Regions from separate parts of the Rahnella sp. ChDrAdgB13 genome, predicted to be linked through region 2. Evidence: predicted binding sites of a transcription regulator. Region 2 holds the regulator's gene; the other holds the start of a gene.
What was found. The regulator CRP, encoded in region 2, controls carbon source genes, mostly activating them, when cyclic AMP is high. The targets are predictions, from matches to a motif close to ATGTGANNNNNNTCACAT.
Positions count from the first base shown of each region.

Region 1: J8X26_RS01370 (CdaR family transcriptional regulator) is a predicted target of CRP. The motif match lies at 4,673-4,690, and genes of this name have one in related genera.

Region 1 covers NZ_JAEMGT010000003.1:16,640-23,192, forward strand. Annotated here, with positions in the region: gene gudD (glucarate dehydratase) at 1-361, opposite strand, end outside; gene J8X26_RS01360 (enolase C-terminal domain-like protein) at 394-1,731, opposite strand; gene J8X26_RS01365 (MFS transporter) at 1,728-3,104, opposite strand; gene J8X26_RS01370 (CdaR family transcriptional regulator) at 3,410-4,570, opposite strand; gene degP (serine endoprotease DegP) at 4,788-6,227, opposite strand; gene dgt (dGTPase) at 6,435-6,553, opposite strand, start outside.
Region 2 covers NZ_JAEMGT010000012.1:106,678-117,437, forward strand. Annotated here, with positions in the region: gene J8X26_RS05100 (aldose 1-epimerase family protein) at 1-126, shown strand, start outside; gene J8X26_RS05105 (YhfG family protein) at 223-393, shown strand; gene J8X26_RS05110 (putative adenosine monophosphate-protein transferase Fic) at 383-985, shown strand; gene J8X26_RS05115 (aminodeoxychorismate synthase component II) at 1,078-1,653, shown strand; gene J8X26_RS05120 (aspartate aminotransferase family protein) at 1,776-2,990, shown strand; gene J8X26_RS05125 (YccS/YhfK family putative transporter) at 3,179-5,254, opposite strand; gene crp (cAMP-activated global transcriptional regulator CRP) at 5,316-5,948, opposite strand; gene J8X26_RS05135 (OsmC family protein) at 6,311-6,718, shown strand; gene J8X26_RS05140 (LysR substrate-binding domain-containing protein) at 6,720-7,631, opposite strand; gene J8X26_RS05145 (MFS transporter) at 7,836-9,026, shown strand; gene J8X26_RS05150 (amidohydrolase) at 9,042-10,226, shown strand; gene J8X26_RS05155 (phosphoribulokinase) at 10,232-10,760, opposite strand, start outside.

The DNA of each region.
Region 1 (6,553 bases), on a different contig from region 2:
CCAGCATCGCCGCTTCAATCGCGGTCACAACGTGGATTGTGGTGCGCAAATCGAAAGTTTGCAGCCCGCGGCCGGAAGCATCACGGTCAGCAAATTTTTCGCGCACGGCGGTCATGACGTTTTTGTATTCGCCCAGCGTTTTGCCGATCACCAGCAACGCGGAATCATCCAGCGTCTGGCGGATTTTCTCGCCGCCCGGGACTTCGCCCACGCCGGTATTCCCGCTGCTGTCTTTGAGGATCAGGATGTTACGGGTGAAAAAAGGCGCGTGCGCCCCGCTGAGGTTAAGCAACATGCTGTCGTGCCCGGCTACCGGGATCACCTGCATGGAAACAATTTTAGGTGTTGAAGAAGAGGTCATAGCTAACTCCTTAGTGAATTCGGATTCCGTAATCAGCGCCCCATCGCCGGGCGCTTGCGATCGAATTTCCAGCCGGGGATCAGATACTGCATTGCAACGGCATCGTTGCGGGCGCCGGTCGGCAGTTTTCTGTGCAGTTCGTGAGCGCGGTAGATCTGATCCATGTCGATCTCAATCCCTAACCCCGGTTTCTCAGGCACTTTGATTTTTCCGTTGACGATTTGCAGCGGCTCTTTGGTCAGGCGCTGATTGCCTTCCTGCCAGATCCAGTGCGTATCGATCGCCGTCGGTTTACCCGGCACAGCCGCGCCAACGTGGGTAAACATCGCCAGAGAAATATCAAAATGGTTGTTAGAATGGCAGCCCCAGGTCAGCCCCCACTCATCGCACAGCTGCGCCACGCGTACCGCGCCGTGCATGGTCCAGAAATGCGGATCCGCCAGCGGAATATCGACGGACTGCAACATCACGGCGTGCTGCATCTCGCGCCAGTTGGTGGCAATCATATTGGTGGCGACCGGCAAACCGGTGGCGCGGCGGAACTCGGCCATCACTTCGCGGCCTGAAAAACCCTGCTCCGCGCCGCACGGATCTTCCGCATAGCTGAGGATCCCGTGCAGGTTTTTACATAATTCAATCGCTTCATCGAGCAGCCACGCGCCGTTCGGATCGACGGTAATCCGCGCATCCGGGAAACGTTTTGCCAGCGCTTTTACCGCGTCGATTTCCTGCTCACCCGGCAACACGCCGCCTTTGAGTTTGAAATCTTTAAAGCCGTAGCGATCCTGCGCGGCTTCCGCCAGCTGCACCACGGCGTCGCTGTTCATCGCTTTCTGGTGACGCAGGTGATACCAGTCGTGAACACCACGCGCCCCTTCCTGATACGGCAAATCTGTTTTCTGACGGTCGCCGATATAGAAGAGATAACCGAGCACCGTCACTTCGTCGCGCTGTTTGCCCGGCCCGAGCAGCTCGCACACCGGCACGCCGAGGAATTTGCCCATCAGATCCAGCAGCGCGGCTTCAAGCGCCGCAACCGCGTTCACGCGCAGTTCAAACGTCCACGCGCCTTTACCAAACGAATCGAAATCCGACGACTGATTACCCACGTGAATCTGATGCACCAGCCGGTTCATCCGCGCTACTTCCTGGCCTTTGACCTGCGCGATGGCTTCCACCAGCGTGTTGTAAATCACTTCGCCGCCCGGCGCTTCGCCCACGCCGGTGTTCCCGGCGCTGTCCGTCAGAATCACGATGTTACGGGTGAAGTAAGCGCCATGTGCGCCGCCGATGTTCATCAGCATGCTGTCATGCCCGGCCACAGGAATAACCTGCATATCAGTAATGACCGGAGAAGATTGCGTACTCATCGTGATGCTCCTTTTTTTACGCTGGCAGAGACGAGAGGTTTCAGCTGGATACGTTCAATTTTGCCGACAATAAAGACATAGCTGATGACGGCGAGCAGTGCGTGGATCCCGACGAAAATCAGTGCGCCGTTAAACGAACCGGTGGTACCGATAATGTAGCCGACCGCAATCGGGGTGATGATGCCGGAAACGTTACCGAACATGTTGAACAGCCCGCCGCTCAGCCCGCTGATTTCTTTCGGTGCGGTATCGGCCATTACCGCCCAGCCCAGCGCGCCCAGCCCTTTGCCGAAGAAGGCGAACGCCATAATCCCGACAACCATCCATTCGGTGTCAACATAGTTACAGACAATCATCGACATCGACAGCAGCATGCCGATGACGATCGGCGCTTTACGTGAAAGCGTCAGGTTGTTGGTTCTGCGCATCAGCCAGTCGGATATAATCCCGCCCAACACGCCGCCGAGGAAGCCGCAAATGGCCGGAACCGACGCCACCATGCCCGCTTTAAGAATGGACATTCCGCGTGCCTGAACCAGATAAACAGGGAACCAGGTGATGAAGAAGTAGGTCAGCGCATTGATGCAATACTGGCCGATATAGATGCCGATCATCATGCGCGATTTCATTAACTGTTTGAGCTGTGAGGCTTTCTCGCCTTTGACTTTCGCCTTTTTAGTGACTTTCTGATCCATATTGATCAGCGCACCACCGGCTTCCATGTAGTCGAGTTCGGCCTGATTGACGCCCGGATGATCTTTCGGATCGTGGATCACTTTCAGCCAGATGAAGCTCAGGATGATCCCCAGCCCGCCCATGAAGAAGAAAACATGTGACCAGCCTACGGCCTGTGTCAGCCAGCCCATAATCGGGGCAAAAATCACGGTAGCGAAATACTGTGCGGAGTTAAAAATCGAAACCGCTGTTCCACGTTCCTGCGCCGGGAACCATGCCGCAACAATCCGGCTGTTGCCCGGGAAAGAAGGCGCTTCAGCCAGCCCGACCAGGAAACGTAATACGAAGAGGGAAACTACGATGCCGAAGCCGCTGAATATATCTACAAACCCTTGCAGCAACGTGAATAATGACCAGATGAAAATACTGTAGAAGTAAACTTTTTTGGAGCCGAATTTATCCAGTAACCAGCCACCGGGTATTTGTCCGATAACATAGGCCCAGGAAAATGCCGAAAATATATAACCCATCCCGACAGAATCGAGACCGATATCTTTCGCCATTGCCGACCCGGCAATAGATAACGTTGCGCGGTCGCCGTAATTAAATGATGTGACGATAAATAACATCACCACGATCCAGTAGCGCGCATTAGTTCTTTTTTTCACGGCACTGGCTGATGAAACGATTGTTTCCATGATGTTCTCCGGAATTGAGAGTGATGCAAATACCCCAAGGTATAAGTCATTCCAGCCAGCCACAGAACTGTAGGGTTCAGAGAGGAAGGAAGAATGCCAGTATAAGAACAACCGGAAACCAACTCATTAGGCAAAGTGACAAGCATGGAAAGCGCTTTGCATTTATCTTGAGGCGAATGCCCAGTACCATGCGAGTCAGTTCACGAAAAGAGAATGGCTTGTGATTGACGTCACGTTTAATTAAATACGGCAATTTCGTCCTGAAAATATCCGATAAAGAAATACTTTCAGGACGTACAGATTAATTAAACCTGATCGTTATCTAATTGAAGTGCCACATACAACAACAGACGATCGTCAAAATTCCCCAGATCCAAACCGGTTAATTCCGAAATACGGTTTAATCGATATTCCAGCGTATTACGGTGAATATAAAGTGCCTTAGACGTTGCCGTTGGTTGCACATTATTATGGAACCACGACGCCAGTGTACGGCGCAGTAATCCGTTGCCGTCGGTGGCCTTCAGACGCGCCAGCGGCCGCACCAGTTCATCGGCCTGCCAGCCGCCGCGTAGGCTGTCGAGCAGCACCGGCAAAATCAGATCCTGATAAAAGTAGCAACGCTGTTCGGGCATACGCTGTTTGCCGACGGTCATGGTGGTTCGCGCGGTGCGATACGATCGGGCAATACTGCCGGGACCGCTGAAGAAGTTGCCGAGGGAAATACGGACGCGCAGACGACCTGTTTCGGTCATGCGCGACAACAGATGATCGATTCGCTGCCGGTGACCGTCCGGATCCCAGCGATCGTAGCTGTTCAGCGCTGGTTTCAGCACCACCATTTCGGTGAGCGAAACAATCGCGATCAGGTTATCGCGCTCCGGCGTGGTCAGTAAGGTTTGCAGCTGTTGCAGCTCCGCCATCGCGGAATCCACGCCGAGCTGACCGCTGTCGACTTCAACCACCGCCGCCACGCGCGGGCGGTTCAGGTCAATGCCCAGACGCTGCGCCCATTCCATTAATGCCGGAGAAAGTTCATCCACGCGGATCAGGTTCAGCACCAGTTCTTCGCGCAAACGGCTGTCCTGTGCGAGCATATGTAACAAACGCGCCTGCTCAAGCATCATTTCGGCGGTCATACAAACCAGCTCGCCGTACTGACGCAGCTGTGACGGATTGCCGGTCAGTCCAATCACGCCGACAATCTGGCCATCTATGCGCAGCGGCAGATTGATACCCGGACGCACTCCGTGCAAATGCCGTGCAACACCTTCATCGATATCGACAATACGCTCCTGCGAAATGGACAACAGCGCACCTTCGTGCAATTCGCCAAGACGCTGATCGTCGCCGCTACCGATTATTCTTCCCCGTCCATCCATGACATTCACATTACTATCAATGATTTGCATTGTTCGGGCAACAATCTGTTGCGCCAGCTTTGCATCGAGATGATACGCTGACATGATCCCCTGCCTTGCCTGTTTTATCGTTGTCAGACCAGCATACCCAGCGGCTTACTCCGACACATTATGCAAATGCCCAAAGAGCGAAAGCACCTATTGAAGTTGCGGGTAAGGTCACATTTTTAAGCAAATGCCCAAGAAAATTCAGGCGCGGATCGGGAGAAAAATGCATAAAAAAAGGCACGCCGTAGCGTGCCTTGTGAGGTCTGCCTGCGGATTATTGCGCCAGCAGGTAGATTGAAGAGTCACCACGCTGAATATCCAGCGCCAGTACAGACGGCTTGGTATCCAGAATTTTACGCAGCTCGCCTAAGTTAGCGACTTTCTGCTGGTTCACGCCCAGGATCACGTCGCCTTTTTTCAGGCCAATGTTCGCGGCTTTTGAACCCGGTTTCACTTCGTCAACTTTCACGCCTTTCTGGTCGCCCGCGGTGCCATTGCTCAGCTCAGCACCTTCAATGCCGGTGAAAATGTTGCCGGATTCAACTTTAGGCGTTTGCGTACTTTGCTCAATCGTTACGTCAACATTCATCGGTTTCCCTTCGCGCAGCAGACCCAGCGTCACTTTGGTGCCGATTGGCATGGTGCCGATATCCGCACGGAACGACGCGAAGCTGCTGATTGGCTTGCCGTTCATGCTCAGGATAACGTCGCCCGCTTTGATGCCCGCTTTTTCTGCGGCAGATTTCGGCATGACCTGACTGATGAACGCGCCACGCTGTGCGTCCACTTTCATCGCTTTCGCCAGCTCGGAGTTCAGCTCGGTGCCCATGATGCCCAGTTCACCACGTTTCACCTGGCCGAATTCGATCATCTGTTTGGACAGGTTTTTCACCATGTTACTTGGGATCGCAAAACCGATACCGATATTGCCGCCGTCCGGTGCCAGGATCGCCGTGTTCAGACCAATCAGTTCACCGTTCAGGTTCACCAGCGCGCCGCCGGAGTTACCGCGGTTGATCGCCGCATCCGTCTGGATGAAGTTTTCATAGTTTTCGATGTTCAGGCCAGAACGTCCGAGCGCAGACACGATACCGGATGTCACGGTTTCGCCCAGACCATACGGGTTACCGATCGCCACGGTGTAGTCACCCACGCGCAGCTGCTCGGAATCGGCGATTTTAATCGCGGTCAGGTTTTTGGCGTTTTGCAGCTGAATAACCGCGATGTCAGAACGTGGATCTTTACCGATCACTTTCGCATCGAACTTACGGCCATCGTTCAGCTGTACGCTGATTTTTGTCGCGTTATCAACAACGTGGTTGTTGGTCACAACATAACCTTTATCCGCATCAATAATCACACCGGAACCCAGCGCACGGAAATCTTCTTTCTGTTCAGGAGCGGGTTGTCCGTCCTGACCGCCGCCCTGGCAAACCGGGGAGCCCTGGAACGGCGAACCGTCCTGGCACAGCGGAGAGTTCTGACCAAAGAATTGCTGGAACTGCTGGCCCATGCGTGGTGTTTTCACCGGCGCGCTGCCTTCAACGTTCACACTCACTACGGACGGCATGACTTTTTCAAGCATCGGTGCCAGGCTTGGCAGCTGTGTGGTGCTCGAAGATGCGGTTTCGGCAGCCAGAGCAGACGAAACCGGGGCCATTGCCATACCAACACTTAACGCTAAAGCGCTGAGGAATAAAGTCGATTTTTTCATTTTTCAGGATCTCTTAAAATTATTGTGGCAACCAAAATAGTCGCGTTGCTTGGTAGTCGTGATACTGAGATGGTATTAATAGCGTGAAGTTCATCAGGGTCATACTGACAATGGTAAAAAAGTATTGTCATTATTTACAAATGGCGCTTTTTCGGACAGTTTCGTAAAGAAAATAAAAGACGTTAAAATCTGTCTTTTTAAAACAAATTACTCCGCCGCCATCAGACGTCGATATTCGTCGTACGCATAAAGGTCTGTCATGCCGCTGATATAATCCTGAATCATTCTCGCCCGGTAATAGAACTCCTGCGCGGAAAATTCCGAAA
Region 2 (10,760 bases):
GTGTTCGAGCTGAAATACTCGCTGTTGCCAGACGCGCAGGCGGTTAAGCAGCTCGAAGACCGGGTGAAAACGTTGCAGGGTGAGCATAAAACTGACGTCATCAGCCAGCCGATCGCTGTTGAATAATCCGAGTTTGGGGCACTCAGCCGGGTGCCCTTTTTTCTCTGTCTATACTTACCTTCACAAGGTATGCGCCCGAATGGCCATATCCGGGGAGGAAATATGGCGAAAAAAATGACCCTCAGACAGCAGGAAAAACTCTTTCGCGAACGTCAGCGGGAGAACTTTCAGGCCAGCAGTCTGCTTGATGGTTTGCAGGTTGAAGCCGTCACGCTGGATAACGAACAAATTTCGCAGCGCTTGTCCGAGCTGAGGAGGCACTATGAACGATAAACTCGTGGCAGGTGCCGATCCTTACTACTATCCCGGCATCAACGTTCTGAAAAACAGCCTCGGGATCCGGGAGGAACATCGTCTGTTGCAGGCCGAACTGGCTTTCACCGCACTGCGCGCCGCCGCCATGCCGCTCGGCCCGGCCACCATGGGCTTACCGCATCTGTGCGCTATCCATCTTTCCCTGTTCCAGGACATCTATCCGTGGGCGGGCAAGTTCCGCGAAATCGATATTTATAAAGACGATACGCAGTTTTGCCATTTCGAATACATCGAAAATGAAGGCAACGCGCTGATGCAGGAACTCGAGGAAGAGGAGTTTCTGGTCGGATGGCCGCACGATAATCTGGCAGAACGGCTGGCGCACTATTACACCGGCCTGAACCTGTTGCATCCATTCCGGGAAGGTAACGGGCGCGCGCTGAGAATATTCATCGAGCAGCTGGTTATCCACGCCGGTTATGACATTGAGTGGGCCAAAGTCGGGCGTGAGCGCTGGCTGGCCGCCAACAAAACGGCGGTTTTTGGCGATGAAACAGACCTGGTGGCGATTTTTAATCAGGTGATCAGTGAAATCGATGAGGCACATTGACCGGCGCACCTTGATCGACAAAAAGGCTGAAGCCTGCGGATAAAAATGCGTAGAATTACCCGGTAAATTTTTCGACTTTACCGGGATTGACCATGCTGCTGCTGATCGACAACTACGACTCGTTTACCTACAACCTCTACCAATATTTTTGCGAGCTGGGGGCAAAAGTCAGCGTGGTGCGTAACGATCAGCTGACGATTGCGGATATCGAACAGCTTTCCCCGTCACATCTGGTGATTTCGCCCGGCCCGTGTACGCCCGATCAGGCGGGAATTTCCCTGCAAGCCATCACCCATTTTGCCGGTAAACTGCCGGTTCTCGGCGTCTGCCTCGGGCATCAGGCAATGGCGCAGGCATTCGGCGCAAAGATTGTCCGCGCCCGCCAGGCCATTCATGGCAAAACTTCTCCCATCTGCCATACCGGCAACAGCGTTTTTACCGGGCTGAATAATCCGCTGACGGTGACGCGCTACCATTCCCTGGTGATTGCGCCCGAAACGCTGCCCGATTGTTTTGACGTCACCGCGTGGACTGAGCGCGAAGGCCAGCGCGACGAAATTATGGGCATCATGCACAAAACCTTACCGCTGCATGGCGTTCAGTTTCATCCGGAAAGCATTCTGAGTGAACAGGGGCATCAGCTTCTGGATAATTTCCTTAAAATCTAATCAGTTAATCTTGCTGATAAAATTACTTACCCATCAGGTGTGATTTCTGTTTGCCTGTGCGTGATTTTTTATGCATATTTTGTGATTATATTTTCATATTACTTCAGTAAGGGAAAACGGTTATGGCAGAAAAATCAGCGGTAGATCGGGGTACGTTCGACAAAGTGATTTTGCCGGTTTATTCACCTGCGAAATTCATTCCGGTGAAGGGCAAAGGCAGCCGCGTGTGGGACCAGCAGGGCACCGAATACGTTGATTTCGCTGGCGGTATCGCGGTTACGGCGCTCGGACATTGTCATCCGGCACTGGTTAAAGCCTTGCATGAACAGGGTGAAACTCTGTGGCATGTCAGTAACGTATTTACCAACGAACCCGCTCTGCGACTGGCTCAGAAGTTGATCGACGCCACTTTTGCCGACCGCGTATTTTTTGCCAACTCCGGCGCTGAAGCTAATGAGGCCGCATTCAAACTTGCGCGCTATTATGCTTCCCACCGCCACAGCCCGTACAAAAGTAAGATCATCGCTTTCCATAACGCTTTCCATGGCCGCACGTTGTTTACCGTTTCAGTCGGCGGACAGCCGAAATATTCCGACGGCTTCGGCCCGAAACCTGCTGACATCGTACATGTGCCCTTCAACGATCTGGACGCGGTAAAAGCGGTGATCGACGACCATACCTGCGCAATTGTGGTCGAACCCGTTCAGGGCGAAGGCGGGGTGACACCGGCCACCAAAGAATTCCTGCAAGGGCTGCGTGAACTTTGCGACAAACATCAGGCACTGCTGGTGCTCGATGAAGTGCAAAGCGGTATGGGGCGTAGCGGTAAGTTGTTCAGCTACATGCATTACGGCGTGACGCCGGACATTCTGACCACAGCCAAAGCGCTGGGCGGCGGTTTCCCTGTCAGCGCCATGCTGGCAACGGAAGACGTTGCATCGGTGATGGAGCCGGGCAAACATGGCACCACCTACGGCGGTAACCCGCTGGCCTGTGCCGTCGCCGAAGCCGCACTGGATATTATCAATACGCCAGACGTGCTGGCCGGTATCAATGAACGCCGCGAGAAATTCATCAGCGCGCTGGATGCCATCAACCAGAAATATTCTGTCTTCAGCGAATTCCGCGGGCAGGGGTTGCTGATTGGCGCCGAGCTGTCGGATGCCTTCAAAAACCGCGCCGGAGAGTTTCATGCCGCCGCCGCTGAGTTCGGGTTGATGATGCTGGTGGCGGGCCCGAATGTGATCCGGTTTGCACCATCACTGGTTATCGACTTCGCGGATATTGAAGAAGGGATGGGGCGCTTTGAGAAAGCTGTGGCAAAAGTTACAGGCTGACTGCTCCCCCCTTGCGAAGGGGAGATCGACGTTTTACTTCTATCCTGCAATAGCTGAACGGTTTTACTTTTGCTCCTTCCCCTTTCACGAGGGGAAGGCTGGGATGGGGTGTGGTTTGAGGGCAACTCAGACAATTAAGCCGACCTTAATACCCCACCCCTCCCTTTCGCAGGGGAGGGAGTTATAAATTACGCCCGCCGCGTTAACCAGATCCCATGATGTGGTCTCTGCTTCCACGCCAGTGACGAAATAGTATGCATCACACTCAGATGCGATATCACCCTCCGCAGGTGGCGTTCCATTTCGGTCAGCGGCATATCCGGATGCAGCTCCGGCGCATTAAACAAGGTGTTCTCACCACCGGGCCCGTCGTAAAGCAACCGTTGCTGACAGCTTTGCAGCGCGATTTCGCAGGTCTGCAAATACTCCGTCGCCAGTTTCTCCGGCAGCATGTAGTGCTCGCGGGCGAGAATAGTCATCGCATTGATGTGCTCGACAATAAACTGACTGTGCGTCACCCACAGACGCATATCCGCCAGATAATGCGAGTTAAAGCCCGGTTCCTGCATTGCCTGATTCAGTGAGGTGAACAGTTTATTATGCGCCTGATTGACCTGCATTCGGGTGTAAGCGAGTTTCGCGGCATCCGGATTTTCCTCAAGCAGTAACCGGATTGCGTTCTGATAGGTTTCCAGCGCCTGATGCGCATTCTGGCGCAGCAAACCGCTTTGCCATTGCGGCCACAACCAGATGGTGCCGCCGAAAGCCAGCGCACAGCCGATCAGCGTATCTATCAGCCGTGGTACGAGAAAGTGTACGCCATTCATCGCCAGCAGTTGCAGGGTATACACGGCTGTCACTGTCATACCTACCATTGCCAGCCCGTAGTTTTTGCGTAAAACCGTGTAGGACAACAAAGTAATCAGCAGCATGCAGAGCAACGTGGTGCTTTCGGGTAATTCCAGCTTCAGCAATCCGGATGCAATCAGTAATCCGGCCAGCGTCCCCAGCGCACGGTGCTGGATACGTACGCGCGTGGCGTTATAGCCGTTCTGGCTGACCAGCATGATGGTCAGCAAAATCCAGTAGGGCTTGGGCAGATTGAAAAACAGACCAAGGCTGCTGCCAATCGCCAGGATGATGCCAAGCCGGGCAGCATTGCGCAGCGCGACCGATTTAAAGGAAAGATAACTTTTCAACGCCGGCCAGAAAGGTAAGCGGGGCTGAGTGTTCATCAGATCGCGTCGGTACAGCGGACGTTGTGTCCGCAATAAACGCGCAATGCGGCTGAAATGGTAATAGCAAAATTGACCGACCGGATTCTCCGGATTGCGCGCGGCTATTTTCTCCAGCGCGGCCAGTTCGTTGGCCATCGTAAATCGCCCGGATAAACGGTGATAAAGAATGTCATCAGCGATGACCCGCAGACGGGCGGAGATCACCTGCGCATTACGTCGTATAACCGCTTCGGCGTGGCTTTCTTCCACCAGCTTTTGCACTTCTTCCGGCTGATGCAGGCTCACCGTGATGTGTTCCTGCAAATCGAGTGCGACCTGAAAACGCTGGAACAGTCGCTTATGGTGATGATGATGTCCGTGTTGCGGCAGCATGTGCAGTTGCTGATAAAGCAGGGCAATCAGATCGATAACCTGTTGCTGACGCGCCAGCAGTGGCGGTAGCGCGGTTTCAGGATCGGTGTGTTGCGTCAGCAGGCTGTATTTCGCCTCGAAGTAATCTGCCAGTTGCAGATAGAGCTGGCTGAGGGTTTCGCGCATCGGTTGTTCTTTTGAAATACGAAACCACGCCCAGTTAAAGATACCGTACCAGGCGGTGCCTGCGGCGAACAGCGCCGGAGCTTGCCACATCGGGCGCAGACCCACCATGCTCAGCGTGAAGATGGTCGCCACCAGCGCACCGGGCAACAGACGCGCATGCAGCGGGCTGATTTCACCGGTCACGCCCAGCAGTAACGCCAGCGACAGCATGATGAGCGGCAGGGGAATGTGCCAGCTTTCCAGCATCACTTGCAGCAGAATGCTGCTCAGGGCAAAAAGCGTGCCGCCGACCATCAGACGTTTGAAAAAGCGTTTGTGTGGCGTATCCAGACCCGCGACATTGCAGCAGGCCGGGCACAGGGAAAACAGCAGACCCATTTGCAGATTGCCAAAAAGCCAGCAAATGCCAACAGGCAGGCACAACACCAGCGTCTGGCGCAGCGCGTAGTTAACTTCGGGATGATAGAACAGTCTTCGCCATAGCGTCATGGATAAAGCTTAGCCCATAAAAAAGGCGCGACAGTTAGCTGTCGCGCCAATTTCTGAGGGATTAACGTGTGCCGTAAACGACAATCGTTTTACCGTGTGCGGAGATCAGGCTTTGATCTTCCAACATTTTGAGAATACGTCCGACTGTTTCACGTGAACAACCGACGATTTGGCCGATTTCCTGACGGGTGATCTTGATTTGCATCCCGTCCGGATGGGTCATTGCATCAGGCTGTTTAGCCAGATTAAGCAAAGTTTGCGCGATACGGCCTGTTACGTCGAGGAAGGCAAGATTGCCGACTTTCTCTGACGTCACTTGCAGACGGTTTGCCATCTGCGCGGAAAGACGCATCAGAATATCCGGGTTTACCTGAATCAGCTGGCGGAATTTTTTATAAGAAATTTCAGCCACTTCGCAGGCAGTTTTAGCACGCACCCAGGCACTGCGTTCCTGCCCTTCTTCGAAGAGTCCCAGCTCGCCGATGAAGTCACCTTGGTTAAGGTATGACAGTATCATTTCTTTGCCTTCTTCATCTTTAATCAGGACGGCAACCGACCCTTTCACGATGTAGTACAGCGTTTCGGCTTTTTCACCTTGGTGAATCAGCGTACTTTTAGAAGGATACTTATGTATATGACAGTGAGACAGGAACCATTCGAGAGTCGGGTCTGTTTGTGGCTTGCCGAGAACCATTTGCTATTATCCTCTGTTGTTATCGCTGCCCAAAATCACAGGGCTCAGAGTTCCCTGTACGGCACTTACTTTAAAAAGCGCCCTTTCAGCATATAACTCCCCAGAAATGCTGCAAGCGGATGTCGGAGTGAAACAGCCTGATTATTGCTGTTAACACCGTGGGTTCTGTTCTTAAACCGCAAAAACCGTCACCGCAATTTACTGGAAAGTATGTTTCGGCTTTGTTTGTAACACAGGTTTGCAATGCTGTCTTCTGTTGTCTCGCTTCAGCATGATGGCGATCGGGTTACGTTGCCAGTTTTTGGGTGAAAGGGTAGTCTGAGGGGAAAATTTGACGAATTTATCCACCGGGAGAAGAGCACATGCACGCACGCGTAAAATGGGTAGAAGGGCTGACGTTTTTAGGTGAGTCAGCGTCGGGCCATCAGATCACAATGGATGGTAATGCGGGCGACAAAGCCCCGAGCCCGATGGAAATGTTGCTGATGTCGGCGGGCGGTTGCAGCGCGATTGATGTAGTGTCTATTTTGCAAAAAGGCCGCAACGACGTGCGTGACTGCGAAGTGAAACTGACGTCTCAGCGCCGCGAAGAAGCACCGCGTCTGTTCACGCACATCAACCTGCATTTCATCGTCACCGGCAAAGACCTGACGGATAAAATTGTGGAACGCGCAGTCAGCCTGTCTGCGGAAAAATATTGCTCCGTTTCCCTGATGCTGGGCAAAGCCGCGACAATCACCCACAGTTTTGAAGTAGTGAACGCCGAATAAGTCACGACCAGTGATACGACTGGCACTGACTTCGCAGTAAATCCAGAAATCGCCGCGCGGCAAACGTCAGCGGCGATTTCTGCGAATAGAGCACGCAATATTCCGCTTCCGGCAGCGTATCGATATTGAGCAGGCAAAGCCTGTCCTGTAAGCCGAACGGCGCGCGCATGGCCTTCGCCACAATCGTCAGATAATCCGACTGCAACACCATATTCAGCCCGCACACTACCGAATCCGTTCTTACCGGCGTTTCCCCGGCTGGTGCGTTAAAGCCGTTCATCGAAAGCTGAATCTGCTGGTAGTAACCCATATCCGTTTCCGGCAACACCCAGCGCGCGCACTGCAATTCGTCGAGCGTGGTGGCATCTGCCAGCGGATGGCCTTGCCGCGCAATCACACCAAAAGGGGCGCTAAACAGCGGCTCACGCACCAAATCTTCCAGCGGAAAACCCGGCCCGGCGGTCCCGACGGCAAAATCGAGTTTCCCTTCACGCAGCGCCGGTAACAGCGTCGAAAGCTGGCCTTCTTTAATCAGCAGTTTGGACTGGGGAAATTGCGTTTTGAACGCTTCACTAAGGGCCGGAAATACCGTCAGCGCCAGCAGTGATGAAAACCCGATAGCCACCGAACCCTGCGAATACTGATTAATCTGCCGGATCTCATCCGCCGCGCGTTCAAGTTCTTCGAGAATAAACTGCATGCGCTGCGCAAAGGCACGGCCGGTTTCCGTCAGCGCCATGCCCTGATTGCCGCGCACGATAAGCTGAGTTTCAAGCGTTTGTTCCAGTTCCCGCAAGGTTCTACTGACCGCGGGCTGCGACTGATTCATCGCCCGCGCCGCGCCGCGAATACTGCCGCTGCGGATAACCTGCTGGAAAACCTTGAGTTGCTGCAATTTCGGTAAATAACGCATGTCGCCTCGCTTGAAAGCCCTATCAGTAAAAAGCATCACCCGCCCAAAAATTGCATCTTATGGCAAACCTGTAAAGCTGATAGCTTCAGATTTGGAATAAATAATACGTTGTTATTCAGTTGATTACGTGATGCATGTCGCATTTTACTTTTCGCCCGACAGTGAGAACTTCTGACGCGGTGATAACAAAAAGGGATATCCGCTATGAAAAGTCGTTCCCTGATGATCTTCCTGCTGTTCGTCGGTTATGCGGTGGTGTATATCGACAAAACAGTAATGGGGTTCGCGCTGCTGCCGATTGAGCGCGAATTTAACCTGCAACCAGAGCAGCTGGGTTACATCACCGGCATTTTCTTCCTGGCCTATTCGCTGTTTCAGATCCCCGCTGGCTGGATGAATGACCGCTTCGGCTACAAAAAAGTACTTGGTATCTCGCTGTTTTTGCTCGGCGGGTTCGCGCTCTGCTTCGGTTTGCTGGGATTCAGCCTCGGTTTTCTGGTGACGTTTCGCTTTCTCTCCGGCGTCGGACATTCCGGTTATCCGTGTTCCTGCGCCAAAGCGGTGGTCTCGAATTTTGATGTCGGGCAGCGCACTTTCGCGCAGTCCGTATTGCTGTCATCCGCCGGTCTGGCGATGACAGCCGGGCCGCTGATTGCGGTGTACGCACTCGATACGCTCGGCTGGCGCGGATCATTCTCTATTCTCGGCCTTCTGGCGTTTGCGATTGCCGTTGCGATTATCATTTTTGTGCCGAACCCTCCGAAAGCAGAAGCCCGTAACGGCGTAGCGACCGGCTACCGTGAGCTTCTTAAAAATCCGATTGTCGTGCTGCTGTTCGTGTCGATTTTCTGCATCAACATTCCGTCTTACGGCCTGATGGCGTGGCTGCCTAAATATCTGGTTCAACAGCGCGGAATGTCGCTGGACGTTTCCGGGCTGGTGGTCGCCACCGGCGGAATGGGGATCTGGATTTCCTCGCTCGCGACCGGCTGGCTGGTCGGCCGTTATATGCAGGGCAAAGAGCCGAAAGTGATTTTTTGCAGCGCACTGCTCAGCGCGCTGTGCATCTGGCTGGTCTACACCTCCGGGTCGGCGGTGACCGCCGGGCTGTTCCTGTTCCTCGGCTATATCTTCCTGATGGCGGCATTTGTCACGGTGTTTACGCTGCCGATGAAACGCCTGCCGCCGGAAGTGATGGGTGCCGCAATGGGGATTATCAATACCGGCGGAACGCTCGGCGGATTCGTGGCGCCGATTGCAATGGGCTATCTGATCACCGTGACGCACGGGTATTTTTCGACATTTGTTTTTCTGGCGCTGGCGATGGTGGTTGCCGGGCTGGCGATTTTGCCGCTGACCCTGAAACCGCGCGCAGCGTTGCGCGACATGGCATAACTGAGGAGAAGTCTGATGACATTTAATTTTGAAGCGATGCTGGCGGAAGTCAAAACGGATGTTTTGCGCTGGCGCAGACATATTCATGCGCATCCTGAGCTCTCATTTCAGGAACATAAAACGGCGGATTACATTGCGGAACAGCTGGAAAGTTTTGGCGGTCTGACCCTGACGCGGCTGACGCCCAACAGCGTGGTTGCCGATCTTAAAGGCGCTTATCCGGGGCCGATGTATGCGCTGCGGGCGGATATCGACGCCCTGCCGATTCAGGAAGAAAACGATGAGCCGTTTTGTTCGACGGTGCCGGGCGTCATGCATGCCTGTGGCCATGACGCGCACACCGCGATGTTATTGGGTGCGGCGAAAGTGCTGACGCCATGTCAGTCCGCGCTGCACGGCTCGGTGCGGTTTATCTTCCAGCATGCGGAAGAGTTGCCGCCGGGCGGGGCGCAGGAACTGGTGGATTTAGGCGTGCTCGACGGCGTGGAGAAAATCTTCGGCCTGCACGTTATGCCGAATTCTCCGACGGGCGAGGTTGGCCTGAAAGAGGGCGTGTTCTGCGCGTCCACCGATAACTTCGACATCACGATTACCGGCAAAGGCGGACACGGTTCGATGCCGCATTTGTGCATTGATCCGGTGGTGATTGGCGCGGAAGTGGTGACGGCGCTGCAAAACGTCGTGGCGCGCCGCATCGATCCGCTTCAGGTGCCGGTGCTGACCATCGCCACCTTCCAGAGCGGGGAGAGTTATAACGTCATTCCGGAACGCGTGAAACTCGCCGGAACATTGCGCACCCATCACAGCAGTGTGCGCGAGCAGGTTCCGTTGCTGATGGAACAGATTATTTCGGGGATTACGGCGGCGCACGGTGCGACATACGAACTGCGCTGGACGCGCGGCTATGTGAACGGTGATAACCATCCTGAGGCCTGTGCGATTGCGCGTCAGGTGATCGAAAAAACGCTGGGGCCACAGGCGCTGCGCGAAGTCACTCAGCCGCTGTTCGGTGGTGAGGATTTCTCTTCCTATCAGCAAAAAGTACCGGGTTGCTTCCTGTTTATTGGCAGCGGGAATGAAAAAATTGGCGCGACTTACGGTGTGCATAATCCGCGTTTTCGCCTCGATGAAGAGGCGTTACAGATTGGCGTCGCACTGCATGTCGGGTTTATCCGTCAGTTGCTGATGAACGACGCCTGAGTTCGTTACTCGATTTTTTTACCTTCCATCAGGCGCTGCACCAGCGGCGCCATAATCAGCTCCATCGCCAGTCCCATTTTCCCGCCCGGTACGACCAGTGTTTTAATGTGCGAGATAAACGAGCCCTGCAACATCGCCAGCAGATACGGGAAATCAATGTCGTCCAGCCCCTGGAAGTGGATCACCACAAAGCTTTCATCCAGTGACGGAATGGCTTTGGCAGCGAACGGGTTGGAAGTATCGATAGTCGGTACGCGCTGGAAGTTAATGTGCGTGCGGGAAAACTGCGGCGTGATGTAGTTGATGTAGTCGTCCATCGAACGCACTACGGAATCCATCACCGCCTCACGGGAATGCCCGCGCTCGCCGGTATCACGCACCAGTTTCTGGATCCACTCAAGGTTAACGATGGGCACCACGCCGACCAGCAGATCGACCTGGGCGGCGACGTCAATTTTGTCCGCAACCACGCCGCCGTGCAGGCCTTCGTAAAACAGGATATCGGTCGGTTCCGGGAGCGCCTGCCATGGCGTA